DNA from 2 places in the Streptomyces sp. NPDC041970 genome. Region 1 is predicted to be linked to the other one. Evidence: riboswitches for the same ligand, from Rfam matches in the RefSeq annotation. Region 1 holds a riboswitch; the other holds the start of a gene.

Region 1 (6,925 bases):
AGGCGTGAGGCCCCCGGACCGCCCCGCGCGTACCGCCTACACCGGACCGGCGATGACGGCCACCGGCTGGTGCAGCGGCGTGCCCGAGCCGTCGCGCCGCGGGTCCGGCTCGGGCAGCTCGGCCGGAGCGCCGTTCTTCTGGGCGGCCCTGGCCGGGGTGGCCCCGGCCCAGGCGAACACCAGGACGTCCTCCCCCTTGAGGAACCGCTGGCAGCGCACCCCGCCGGTCGCCCGGCCCTTGCGCGGATACTGGTCGAACGGGGTGAGCTTGCACGTCAGCGCCGAGTCGTCCAGCGTCCCGTGCGAGCCGGCCACCGTGAACACGACCGCGTCCGACGCCGGGTCCACCGCCGTGAACGACAGCACCTCGGACCCGGCCGTCAGCTTCACGCCCGCCATGCCTCCGGCGGGCCGCCCCTGCGGGCGCACCTGGGCCGCCGGATAGCGCAGCAACTGGGCGTCGGAGGTGATGAAGACCAGGTCCTCCTCGCCCGTGCGCAGCTCGGTCGCGCCCACGATGCGGTCACCGTCCTTGAGGGTGATGACCTCCAGCTCGTCCTTGTTGGCCGGATAGTCCGGCGCGACGCGCTTCACCACGCCCTGGAGCGTGCCGATCGCCAGGCCCGGCGAGGACTCGTCGAGGGTGGTCAGGCAGATCAGCTCCTCGTCCGGCTCCAGGCTGAGGAACTCGGCGATCGGCGCCCCGCCCGAGAGGTTCGGCTCGGCGTGGGTGTCCGGCAACTGCGGCAGGTCGATCACCGAGAGCCGCAGCAGCCGGCCCGCTGAGGTCACCGCCCCGACGTCGCCGCGGGCCGTCGCCGCGACCGCCGAGACGATCACGTCGTGCTTCGTCCGCCGGGCGTCCTCGGAGACCTCTACCGGGTCGGCGTTGGCCGTCCGGGCCAGCAGGCCCGTCGAGGAGAGCAGCACCCGGCACGGGTCGTCCGCCACCTCCAGCGGCACCGAGGCGATCTGCGAACCGGCCGACTCCAGCAGCACCGTGCGCCGGTCCGTGCCGAACTTCTTCGCCACCGCGGCCAGCTCCGAGGAGACCAGCTTGCGCAGCTCCGCGTCCGACTCCAGGATCGCGGTCAGCGCCTCGATCTCGCCGTTGAGCCGGTCCCGCTCGCCCTCCAGCTCGATCCGGTCGAACCGGGTGAGCCGGCGCAGCGGGGTGTCCAGGATGTACTGCGTCTGGGTCTCGCTGAGCGAGAAGTGCGCCATCAGGCGCTCCTTCGCCTGCGCCGAGTTGTCGCTGTCCCGGATGATCCGGATGACCTCGTCGATGTCGAGCAGCGCGACGATCAGGCCCTCGACCAGGTGCAGCCGGTCGCGGCGCTTGGTGCGGCGGAACTCGCTGCGCCGGCGCACCACCTCGAAGCGGTGGTCGAGGTAGACCTCCAGCAGCTCCTTGAGGCCGAGGGTGAGCGGCTGGCCGTCGACCAGCGCCACGTTGTTGATGCCGAAGGACTCCTCCATCGGCGTCAGCTTGTAGAGCTGCTCCAGCACCGCTTCGGGGACGAAGCCGTTCTTCACCTCGATGACCAGGCGCAGTCCGTGCGACCGGTCGGTGAGGTCCTTGACGTCCGCGATGCCCTGGAGCTTCTTGGCCGAGACCAGGTCCTTGATCTTGGCGATCACCTTCTCCGGGCCCACGGTGAAGGGCAGTTCGGTGACGACGAGGCCCTTGCGGCGGGCGGTCACGTTCTCCACGGCGACGGTGGCGCGGATCTTGAACGAGCCGCGGCCCGCCGTGTACGCGTCCTTGATGCCGGAGAGTCCGACGATGCGCCCGCCGGTGGGCAGGTCGGGGCCGGGGACGAAGCGCATCAGCGTCTCGACGTCGGCGCCCGGATGCTTGATCAGGTGCCGGGCGGCGGCGATGACCTCGCCCAGGTTGTGCGGGGGCATGTTCGTCGCCATGCCCACGGCGATCCCGGACACCCCGTTGACCAGGAGGTTGGGGTAGGCGGCCGGGAGGACGACCGGCTCGCGCTCCTGACCGTCGTAGTTCGACTGGAAATCGACGGTGTCCTCGTCGATCGCCTCGGTCATCAGCGAGGTGGCGTCGGCCATCCGGCACTCGGTGTAACGCATCGCCGCCGGCGGGTCGTCGTTGCCCAGGGAGCCGAAGTTGCCGTGGCCGTCGACCAGGGGCAGCCGCATCGAGAACGGCTGCGCCATCCGCACCAGGGCGTCGTAGATCGAGGCGTCGCCGTGCGGGTGCAGCTTGCCCATCACCTCGCCGACGACGCGGGCGCACTTCACGTAGCCGCGGTCGGGGCGCAGCCCCATCTCGTTCATCTGGGACACGATGCGGCGGTGCACCGGCTTCATGCCGTCACGGGCGTCGGGCAGGGCCCTGGAGTAGATCACCGAGTACGCGTACTCGAGGAAGGAGCCCTGCATTTCGTCGACGACGTCGATGTCGAGGATCTTCTCCTCGAAGTCGTCCGGCGGCGGGGTCTTCGTGCTACGGCGGGCCATCGCGGCTGCGACTCCTTCACGGATTCTGTTCGGGCGACCTGAGCTTGTTCGAGGTGACACGAGCTGGCGACACGAGCTGCTGACGCGGTCCATTGTGGACCGCCGCACTGACAGCGCGGACCTCGACCCGTCCGAAGCGGGCCGCGGGGACCCGCCCGCGACACCATCGACGGAAACATCGGCCGAACGGGAACTTCGCCAGGCGCCGGTGCGCTTGCCTAGAGTGGCAGGTCTGGCAGAAAGTCCAGCATCGCGATCGAAGGGACGTACATGCCCATGGGTCACACGGCCACCGCACAGGCCGGCTCCGGCGGCTTGACAGCGACCGAGCACCGCCTGGCCAACGGCCTGCGTGTGGTGCTCTCCGAGGACCATCTGACCCCGGTCGCCGCGGTCTGCCTCTGGTACGACGTCGGGTCGCGCCACGAGGTCGCGGGACGCACCGGCCTGGCGCACCTCTTCGAGCACCTGATGTTCCAGGGCTCGGGCCAGGTCAAGGGGAACGGCCACTTCGAGCTGGTCCAGGGGGCCGGGGGCTCGCTCAACGGGACCACCAGCTTCGAGCGGACCAACTACTTCGAGACCATGCCCACCCACCAGGTGGAGCTGGCGCTCTGGCTGGAGGCCGACCGCATGGGCTCCCTCCTCGCCGCTCTCGACGAGGAGTCCATGGAGAACCAGCGCGACGTCGTCAAGAACGAACGACGCCAGCGCTACGACAACGTGCCCTACGGCACCGCGTTCGAGAAGCTGACCGCCCTCGCCTACCCCGAGGGCCACCCCTACCACCACACCCCGATCGGCTCCATGGCCGACCTGGACGCGGCCACCCTGGAGGACGCCCGCGCGTTCTTCCGTACGTACTACGCGCCCAACAACGCGGTGCTCTCGGTGGTCGGCGACATCGACCCCGAGCAGACGCTCGCGTGGATCGAGAAGTACTTCGGCTCCATCCCGGCCCACGACGGCAAGCAGCCCCCGCGCGACGGCGCCCTGCCCGAGACCATCGGCGAGCAGTTGCGCGAAGTGGTCCACGAGGAGGTCCCGGCGCGTGCGCTGATGGCCGCCTACCGGCTGCCGCACGACGGCACCCGCGCCTGCGACGCCGCGGACCTCGCGCTGACCGTGCTGGGCGGCGGCGAGTCCTCGCGGCTGCACAACCGCCTGGTCCGCCGCGACCGTACGGCGGTCGCGGCCGGCTTCGGCCTGCTGCGGCTGGCCGGAGCGCCCTCGCTGGGCTGGCTGGACGTGAAGACGTCCGGCGGCGTCGAGGTGGAGCAGATCGAGGCCGCGGTCGACGAGGAGCTGGCCCGGTTCGCGGCCGAGGGGCCCACCCCCGAGGAGATGGAGCGGGCCCAGGCGCAGTTGGAGCGCGAGTGGCTGGACCGGCTCGGCACGGTCGCCGGGCGCGCCGACGAACTGTGCCGCTACGCGGTCCTGTTCGGCGACCCGCAGCTCGCCCTGAGCGCCGTCGGCCGCGTGCTGGACGTCACGGCGGACGAGGTGCGCGCGGCCGCCGCGGCGGCCCTGCGCCCCGACAACCGCGCGGTGCTGGTGTACGAGCCGATCGAGCCGTCCGACGAGGCCGCCGACGGCGCCGACGCCCACGAGGGGGCGGCCAAGTGAGCGACGCCGCCGTGACTGGAGTAGCCATGCAGTTCCACCCGCAGCCCACCGCCGGCACGGCCCGCCCCTGGGCCTTCCCGGCGCCCGAGCGCGGCGCCCTGCCCAACGGGCTGACCGTGCTGCGCTGCCACCGCCCCGGCCAGCAGGTCATCGCGGTGGAGATCTTCCTGCACGCGCCCCTGGACGCCGAGCCCGAGGGCCTGGACGGCGTGGCCACGATCATGTCGCGGGCGCTCTCGGAGGGCACGGACAAGCACAGCGCCGAGGAGTTCGCCGCCGAGCTGGAGCGCTGCGGCGCGACCCTCGACGCGCACGCCGACCACCCCGGCGTCCGGGTCTCCCTGGAGGTCCCGGCCTCCCGGCTGGCGAAGGCCCTCGGGCTGGTCGCCGAGGCGCTGCGGGCCCCGGCCTTCACCGAGAGCGAGATCGAGCGCCTCGTCGGCAACCGGCTGGACGAGATCCCGCACGAGCAGGCCAACCCCTCCCGCCGCGCCGCCAAGCAGCTCTCCAAGGAGCTGTTCCCGGCCACCGCGCGGATGTCCCGTCCGCGCCTGGGCACCGAGGAGACGGTCCGGCGGATCGACGCGGCCGCGGTGCGCGCGTTCTACGACGCCCACGTCCGCCCGTCCACCGCGACGGCCGTGATCGTCGGCGACCTCACCGGCATCGACCTCGACGCCCTGCTCGCCGACACCCTCGGCGACTGGTCGGGCGACGCGGGCCGGGAGTACCCGGTCGCGCCCATCACCGCCGACGACACCGGCCGGGTGGTCATCGTGGACCGTCCGGGCGCGGTCCAGACCCAACTGCTGATCGGCCGCATCGGCCCGGACCGGCACGAGAGCGTGTGGCCCGCGCAGGTGCTCGGCACGTACTGCCTGGGCGGCACGCTCACCTCCCGGCTGGACCGGGTGCTGCGCGAGGAGAAGGGCTACACCTACGGGGTGCGCGCCTTCGCCCAGGTGCTGCGTTCCAGCGGCCCCGACGCGGGCGGCGCGGCCATGCTCGCGATCAGCGGCTCGGTGGACACGGAGTCCACCGGTCCGGCGCTGGAGGACCTGTGGAAGGTCCTGCGCACGCTGGCGGCCGAAGGGCTGACCGACGCCGAGCGCGAGACGGCCGTGCAGAATCTGGTGGGCGTCGCCCCGCTGAAGTTCGAGACCGCCGCCTCCGTCGCGAGCACGCTGGCCGACCAGGTCGAGCAGCACCTCCCCGACGACTACCAGGCCCGCCTCTACGCCCGGTTGGCGGAGACGGGCACCGTGGAGGCGACCGCCGCGGTGGTCAGCGCCTTCCCGGTGGACCGGCTGGTCACGGTCCTGGTGGGGGACGCGGCGCGGATCGCGGAGCCCGTGAAGGCCCTCAGCATCGGAGAGGTCTCCGTCGTCACCGGCTGACACCTCGGCGCATCCGGACGAGGAGGACCCCGGCGGACGAGAGTCCGCCGGGTTCCTCCCCTTTGCCCGATACGGGCGCTCTGTTGGATTTCGCGGAGAAGAGGGTGTTCCGCCCTGTGGGATGTGCGACAAATCGTCTGATCGGCTTGGCGTCGGGAAGCCGTCCGGCTTAGCGTCGGCTCCGCTGTCCGTCACCCGTATGCCGCAGCCGCGGCGCCGGGCAGTCATCGCCGAGTCCCCGTCAGGCGCGAGCCTGGGGAGCCGGGGACCCACACAGTCCCTGGGGTGAATCGGAGGCCGCGCCCGGATGGGGGCGGTGTCCGTAGGAGACCTTCCTGCTCCGAACCCGTCAGCTAACCCGGTAGGCGAGAAGGAAGGAAAGGATTCAGCCCCTCCATGGCGTTCACCCGTCCTGCCGGGAAGCACCGCGCCTCCAGCCGCCTCGCCCGCCGGGGCGCCCGGGCGGCCGGCATCGCGGCTCTGGCCGGCACCGGGGTCATCGGCTCGCTGGCCTCCCCGGCCCTCGCCGCGGACACCGAGACCCCCGGCGCGGCCGACACCGGCCTCACCCAGGCCATCGCCCTCGACGCCTCCCTCGCCGAGCAGATCGACGCCCAGGCGCAGGCGCAGCAGGAGCAGGCCGAGGCGAGGGCCAAGGCCGCCGCCCGGGCGAAGGCCAAGGCGGAGGCCCGACGCAAGGCCGAGGCCCGCGCCGCGGAGATCCGCGAGGAGAAGGCCCGCGCCGCCCGCGCCGCCGAGCGCGCCCGGCTCAACGCCTTCCACCTCCCGGTCGCCGGAAGCCACGTCACCACCGGCTACCGGTCCGGCGGTTCGCTCTGGTCCTCCGGCAGCCACTCCGGCGTGGACTTCCTCGCCCCCTCCGGCAGCTCCGTCGTCGCGGTCGGCGCCGGGACGGTCGTCGAGGCCGGCTGGGGCGGCGCGTACGGCAACAACATCGTGCTCCGGATGGCGGACGGCACGTACACCCAGTACGGCCACCTCTCCTCGATCGGCGTCTTCGTCGGCCAGAGCGTCGCTTCCGGCCAGCAGATCGGGCTCTCCGGCTCCACCGGCAACTCCACGGGCCCGCACCTGCACTTCGAGGCCCGGACCAGCCCCGCCTACGGCTCCGACATGGACCCCGTCGGCTATCTGCGCGCCCACGGCCTGAGCCTCTGACCCACCGGGTCCGCACGGCCCCGCACCCCGCCACCGCGCGGCGGTGCGGGGCCGTCCGCGTACCGTCCGCGACCCGCCGCGCCCGCCCGAGCCCGGCGGGGCCCGGTCGACCCGCCCGCGCCGCATCGAGCCCGGCGGGTCCCCGGCCGATCCGTCCGCGCCGCGCCGCGCCCGGCGGGTCCCCGGCCGATCCGTCCGCGCCGCGCCGCGCCCGGCGGGGCACCGGTCGACCCGCC
Region 2 (6,925 bases), on a different contig from region 1:
GATCGTGCCGTTCCGCGGCGAGTACTACGCGCTCGCCCGCCCCGAGCTGGTGCGCGGCCTCGTCTACCCGGTGCCGGACCCGGCCTTCCCCTTCCTCGGCGTCCACCTCACGCGCGGCCTCGACGGCTCCGTCCACGTCGGTCCGAACGCGGTCCCCGCCCTGGCCCGCGAGGGGTACGGCTGGCCCGTCGTCCGCCCGGCCGACCTGCTGTCCACGCTGAGCTGGCCGGGCGCCTGGCGGATCGCCCGCAGGCACTGGCGGTACGGGGCGGGCGAGGTCCACCGCTCGCTGTCCCGGTCCGCCTTCACCCGCGCGGTCCAGCGGCTGCTGCCCGCCGTCACCGAGGAGGACCTGCGGCCGTCGCCCGCCGGGGTGCGGGCCCAGGCGGTGCTGAGGGACGGCACGCTGGTGGACGACTTCCTGATCCGCGAGGCCCCGCACACCGTCCACGTGCTCAACGCCCCCTCGCCCGCCGCGACGGCGTCGCTGCCCATCGGGCGAGAGGTGGCGCGACGCGCGCTGGACCGGGCTCGGGGGACGGGGTGGAAGCCGCCCGCCGTAGAATCGGGCCATCGTGTCTGAACAGCCCTTTGACCCCGCCCCCGGTACGCCCGACGCCGCCTCGGCGTTCCGCGGCGCCGATCCGACCGGCTCCACCGCCGCCGACGCCGCGGCTCCTGCCCCGTCCGGCTCCACCGCCGCCGACGCCGCGGCTCCTGCCCCGTCCGGCTCCACCGCCGCCGACGCCCTCGTGGACGACGGGGCCGCCGACGCGGCCGCGCTGCGGGCGGCCTCCTTCGAGCGGCAGCGCCGGCTGCGCCAGGAGCCCCGCTTCCCCGGCGGCCCCGCCGCCGACCCCGCCGGTTCGCACCACGAGCGCCGCATCCGGAGCTTCCAGCCGCGCCGCAGCCGGGTCACGCCAGGCCAGCAGGACGCCCTGGAGCGGCTGTGGCCCAAGTGGGGCCTGGACATCGACGGGCAGCGCGTCCTGGACCCGGACGAGCTGTTCGACGGGCTGCCGGTCGTCCTGGAGATCGGCTTCGGCATGGGCGAGGCCACCGCGCAGATGGCGGCCGACGATCCGGGCACCGGCATCCTCGCCGTCGACGTGCACACCCCCGGCCAGGGCAACCTCCTCGGCCTCGCGGACCGGGCCGGGCTGTCCAACGTACGGGTGGCCAACGGCGACGCGGTCATCCTGCTCCGCGAGATGCTGCCCCCCGCCTCCCTCGACGGCCTGCGGGTCTTCTTCCCCGACCCGTGGCCCAAGGCGCGGCACCACAAGCGGCGGCTGATCCAGCCGGAGTTCCTGGACCTGGCGGCCCCCCGGCTGAAGCCCGGCGCGATCCTCCACTGCGCGACCGACTGGGAGCCGTACGCGGAGCAGATGCTCGACGTGCTCACCGCGCACCCCCTCTTCGAGAACACCGCGGCCGACGGCGGTTACGCCCCGCGCCCCGCGTTCCGCCCGCTCACCCGGTTCGAGGGGCAGGGGCTGGACAAGGGACACGTCGTCCACGACCTGCTGTTCGCCCGCGTCTGACGCCCGGTCGCGGCAGCCGTCCGTCCGGCGCGGGCCCGCCGGGGGCGTCCCGGCCGGCGCGCGGTCGCGGGGCGCGCCTGGACGCGCACGCGCCGGAGGACCGTCCAACGCGCCCTCACGGAAGGCGTCCGAGCCGACGGCGGGCTCGGATGTCAGTCCTTCTCGCTAAGGTCGAGTGGTGTCCGACGGTTCTGTACAGCATCGACAGGTGCGGCCGGCTGTCCCGGTCCTCCACGAGCAGCGGCTCGACGAGGTCCTGGGCCCCGCGCCGGAGCGCGGCCAGTGGCGCTACCGGCCGCGCCGCGTCGGCATGGTGTGGCGCAGCAAGGCGTTCCGCGCCGGGGCGGTGGTCGTCGCGCTCGTGCTGTGCGGGCTGGTGATCCTGGCCCTCGTGCGGGAGCAGACCGGCCCCGAGGGGTTCCTGGTCGGTCTCGGGCTCGCCCTGCTGCCGGTGCCGCTGCTGATGGCCGCCTTCCGCTGGCTGGACCGGGTCGAGCCGGGGCCCTGGCGGAATCTGCTGTTCTCCTTCGCCTGGGGCGCGTGTGCGGCCGCGCTCGTCGCGATCATCGCCAACTCCTTCGCGACGCGCTGGATAGCCACCGCGACCGCCGACCCGGCGAGCGCCGGCACCCTGGGGGCGACCGTCATCGCCCCGGTCGTGGAGGAGAGCGCGAAGGCCGCCGCCGTGCTGCTGATCTTCCTGTTCCGCAGAAGGGAGTTCAGCGGGGTGGTGGACGGGATCGTCGTCGCCGGGTTCACCGCGACGGGCTTCGCGTTCACCGAGAACATCCTCTATCTGGGCAACGCGTTCGGCGAGGACCAGCAGGTGGGCAGCTCCGGGCTCGCGTCGGTGACGGCGGGGACGTTCTTCGTGCGCATCGTCATGTCGCCTTTCGCGCACCCCCTGTTCACGGTCCTCACCGGCCTCGGTTTCGGCTTCGCGGCCGTCAGCGACCGCCGCCACCGGGTCCGCCGGATCGCCCTGCCGCTGCTCGGCCTGCTGCTGGCGATGGGCCTGCACGCCCTGTGGAACGGTTCGTCGGTCTTCGGCCCGTACGCCTTCTACGCGGTGTACGGCACCGTGATGGTCCCGGCGTTCGGGCTGGTGACCTGGTTGGCGGTCTGGTCGCGCCAACGCGAGTTGCGCACCCTCGCCGCCGAGCTGCCCGCGTACGCCGCCGCCGGCTGGCTCGCCCCCGACGAACCGACGGCGCTCTCCTCCATGCGGGCCCGCGGCCTCGCCCGCGACCTGGCCCGCCACTGGCAGCGGGACCGGAGCCGGGGCCGGTCCGCGGCGCGCGCGGTCGCGGAGTACGAGTCGTTCGCGACGTCCCTGGCCGGGCTGCGCCGCCGGGCCCGCCACGGCGCGGTGGGCGCGGACTTCGCCGCGCGGGAGCGCGAGCTGCTGCACCACCTCTGGCAGCGCCGCGCCGTCGCCGCCCCGGCCCTCACCCACGCCGCCCGCCTCACGGCCCGCCCGCGCTCCCACCGCCGAGCCCCGTTCCCGTACGCGAGCGGATACGGAAGCGGACACGGGCCCGGAGGAATCGGGTCCGGCTACGGAAGCGGGCCCGGTCACGGGTACGGCCACGGCGCCCACGCCCGACCGCCCGGTCCCGCCCACGCGGCCCCGCTCCCGCACCAGCCCCCGTACGCCGGACCCCCCGGCCGGGGCCCGCACCCCCCGTACGGCGACGCGCCGCACACCCACCGCCGCACACCGCGGTAGCGGGCGGCGCCCCGCACAGGGTCCGGGGAACGCGCGAGGCCTCCCGGTCCGGGGCGCTCGGCGGGAGCGCCCGGACCGGGAGGCCCGGTTCTCGACGGGTCAGACCGGCAGGCCCTTGCTGTTCAGCCAGGCCCTCGGGTCCATCGCGGAGCCGCCCGCGGTGCGGACCTCCAGGTGGAGGTGGACGCCGGTCACGTTGCCGCTGTCGCCCATGCGGCCGATCGTCTGGCCGGTGGTGACCCGCTGCCCGACCGACACCTCGATCGAGGCCTGGTGGGCGTACCAGATCTCCGTGCCGTCATCGAGCCGGAGGACCGTGCGGTAGCCGTACGCGCCGGAGTAGCCGGCCGACGTGATCGTGCCGCTGTGCACGGCCTTGAGCGGAGCACCGGCCGACCCGGCGAAGTCGAGGCCGGTGTGCCGGCCGGAGGACCACAGCGCACCGGACTGCCCGTAGGTCGAGGTGATCGTGTAGGAGGCGGTGGGCAGGGAGTAGCTGGCGGCGAGCCTGGTGAGGCGCTCGGCCTCCGCCTTCCGCTCCGCCGCTTCCCTCGCCGCCTTCTTCTCCGCGGCGGCCTTGGCCTCGGCCTCGTCCTGCTGCTTCTTCGCCTCGGCGGCGGCCTTCTCGGCCGCGGCGGCCTCGGCGGCGGCCTTCGCCTCGGCGTCGGCGCTGGCCTGCTGCTGCTCGGCCTGCTGGAGGATGCGGGCGCGCAGCGCCTCGCCCGCGTCGGTGGCGCCCCCCTCGGCCTCCGCGGTGGTGATGCCGGCGGTGGTGAGCGGTGCGGTCGCGACGACCGGGGCGCTGCCCGTCTCCGTGGACATGAGGGCGCCGACACCGGGAAGGGACTTGGCGTCGGGGAGATTGTCCGCGATCGAATCGGGAAGGGTGATGGAGACCGGCGGCTTGCTCTGGGCGGTGGCCATGCCTCCCGCGCCGACGGCCGCGATGACGCCGACCCCGAGGACGGTGGAGCTGCGGGCCAGACCGCGCTGCTTGGCCACGCGGTGCTTGCCGCGCACCGGACGGATGGACTCCGCGGTGGGGTTCCACTCCTCCCGAGACCGCTCCGCGCCTCCGAAGTCGTCGGGGGCGAAGGGTGACAGCGCCTCAGGGGCAGGCTGGTTGGACGCCACGTGGGCGCACTCCTTTCCTTCCTTCTCGCCTACCGGGTTAGCTGACGGGTTCGGAGCAGGAAGGTCTCCTACGGGCCCCTCCGCCTCTCACGAGACGCAGGTGTCCGATTCACCCCATGAAGGTGGTTCCCCGGTTCCCTTGCGGAATTCGGCGCTCGCGCACGGTGCCGCCTCTGTCGACGGCTGGGACGACCGCGCTGCGTTATCGAACGTTAATAGACACCGGGCCCCGATTCCAAGCCGTCCCTGTTGATCATTAACGGACTCGGCGGGGATGTACGGGTCACAAGCGGGTGGAATCGGGCGACTTGACCAGGGCTCAGCCACACCACTTTTTCTGACGGTATGTCAAATGTTATGCGTAGCGGCGCGCTCCGACTACGCACCGTGTCAACCCTTCGCGCCCTTTCCCCGCCCCACGATCTTCACCGTGGTCCGCGGCACCGGCTGCCCCTCCGCCGGCCGGGCGACCGCGAGCAGCGCCAGGTCGTCCGTGGCCCGCCCCCCGGTGTGCAGCCGCACGTCGTCGGTCAGCGCCGACAACAGCTCCTCCGGCCCCGGAAAGATCCGGCCGCGCAGCCGGGCCGCCGGATCGTAGAAGTTCCCGTACGCGTCACGGGCCTCCGACAGCCCGTCCGTGAAGGCCAGCAGGGTCGACCCCGCGGGCATCGCCCACTCGTCGGACCGGTCCGGCCACACCCCCAGGTCCATCCCCAGCGGCAGCGCCGGCGCGGAGGGCGCGAGCACCTCCACCGCGCCGTCCGCGTGCAGCAGGATCGGCTCGGGGTGCCCGCGGTTGACCAGGCGCAGAGCGGCCGATCCGGGCGGGATCTCGGCCAGCACCGCGGTGATGAACCCCTCCATCACGTCCAGGCCGTACCGCCGCGTCCCCTCACGGGCCAGCGCACGCTCCAACCGCTGCGCGACGCCCTCCAACGCCTGCTCCTGCTCGGCGGCCTCCCGGAACGCCCCGATGATCACCGCCACCGCCTCGACGGCGTCCAGCCCCTTGCCGCGTACGTCCCCGACCACCAGGCGTACGCCGTACGGGGTGTCCGCGACCGCGAACAGGTCGCCGCCCACGAACTCGTCCGCCTGCGCCGCCTCGTACCGCGCGGCCACCTGGAGCCCGCCGATCCGCTCGGCCGGCGTCGGCAGCACCGCCCGCATGGCGGTCTCCGCGATGACCCGCGCCGAGGCCAACTGCTCGTTGCCGCGCCGCACGACCCCGTTGATGACGAGGGCCAGCACCGCCGCGGTGAGCACCGTGACCATCTCGATGACCGGGACCACCTGCGTGGAGACCCCGTCGAGGAACCGCATCACGGTGACCGCGAGGAGCGCGGCCACCCCCGTGCGGACGGTCCTGGGCCGGGAGAAGAACGGCGCGGCGATCAGCGGGGCCGCGACGAACAGGGGGACGGCCGTGAAGTTGGGCGGGGTCAGCTCGTCGAAGACCAGCCCGCCCACGATGAGCAGGGCCGGCAGCATCCGGACGAACCGCCGGGTGACCTGGGAGCCGGACGTCCCTGCGGCCTCGGGGGCTCCGAACAGAGCCCGCCCGAGTGCCCCGGTGTTCCCGGTCATGCCCCCGCCCCGCTCCTTGGCCAACCCCACCTGTCCACTCCTGCCCGGTCCACCCACGGCTGCGGACGGTACCGCTCCCCGTCCAGGCTTCCCGGAGCCGCGCCGAGCGGCGACTCCTCATCGGCCGAATAGGGGGAGCGGAAGGCGGAAGCCCCCCGACCTCCGTGGTCAGTCGGAGAGCCGGCGTTCCGCGTAGACCGTCAGTGCGTCCCTCACGAAGGCGGCGGTGCCGTCTCCGTAGCGATCGTAGTTCTTTCCGAACCGCGGATCGGCGACATACATCCCGCCGAGCCCGATCACGTACGCACGGCTCGGCTCCTTCGTCGCCGACAGCCACGCGCAGTGGCGCCGCGCGATGTCCTGCGCCTCGGCGCCGTCCGCCGCGAGACCGGCCTCCCGCGCCCGCCCGTAGTCGCGGGCGATGGCCTCGTGCTCCGCCAGGAACGCCTTCCTGCGCTCCGGCCCGAGCGAACGCCACCACCGGTCGCCCTCCTCGTACGCCTCCCGACCCCAGCGCTCGCCCACCTCCTGCTCGTACACCGTGTGGTCGAAGCCGTCGAACACTTCATCGGCCATGAGTTCCGTCCCCTCCAGCGTCCTGTGGAGAGTGGTCCGCACCGAGGCGATCTGCCGCCCGATGCGCGCCTGCTCCTGTTCGAGCAGCCGTAGATGCGCCCGCAACGCCACCGCCGTGTCCCGCTGCCCCTCCAGCACGTCCTTGATCGCCGGCAGCGACAGCCCCAGCTCCCGCAGCAGCAGGATGCGCTGCAACCGGACGAGGGCGTCCTGGTCGTAGTAGCGGTAGCCGTTGCTCCCGACCCGGCTCGGCACGAGGAGACCGAGGTCTCCGTAGTGCCGGAGCGCACGGCTCGTGGTGCCGGCCTTCCTGGCGACTTCCTGGATGGACCACTCCATGCCGGAAACGCTAGAA

Evidence for each region. A riboswitch is a leader RNA that binds a small molecule or an ion and turns the genes downstream of it on or off. The one in region 1 is predicted to bind cyclic di-AMP.
Region 2: it holds a riboswitch for cyclic di-AMP, as region 1 does, so the genes downstream of both, ACZ6EJ_RS26075 (M23 family metallopeptidase) here and ACZ6EJ_RS21460 (M23 family metallopeptidase) in region 1, are expected to answer to the same signal.

The regions. Positions count from the first base shown of each region.
Region 1 is NZ_JBVJCD010000048.1:26,225-33,149, forward strand. It holds gene ACZ6EJ_RS21440 (CobW family GTP-binding protein) at 1-8, shown strand, start outside; gene ACZ6EJ_RS21445 (DNA gyrase/topoisomerase IV subunit A) at 37-2,487, opposite strand; gene ACZ6EJ_RS21450 (M16 family metallopeptidase) at 2,758-4,113, shown strand; gene ACZ6EJ_RS21455 (M16 family metallopeptidase) at 4,140-5,510, shown strand; cyclic di-AMP (ydaO/yuaA leader) riboswitch at 5,729-5,892, shown strand; gene ACZ6EJ_RS21460 (M23 family metallopeptidase) at 5,907-6,689, shown strand.
Region 2 is NZ_JBVJCD010000081.1:15,772-22,696, forward strand. It holds gene lhgO (L-2-hydroxyglutarate oxidase) at 1-583, shown strand, start outside; gene trmB (tRNA (guanosine(46)-N7)-methyltransferase TrmB) at 576-1,544, shown strand; gene ACZ6EJ_RS26070 (PrsW family intramembrane metalloprotease) at 1,723-3,273, shown strand; gene ACZ6EJ_RS26075 (M23 family metallopeptidase) at 3,373-4,407, opposite strand; cyclic di-AMP (ydaO/yuaA leader) riboswitch at 4,419-4,571, opposite strand; gene ACZ6EJ_RS26080 (PP2C family protein-serine/threonine phosphatase) at 4,798-5,994, opposite strand; gene ACZ6EJ_RS26085 (MerR family transcriptional regulator) at 6,163-6,909, opposite strand.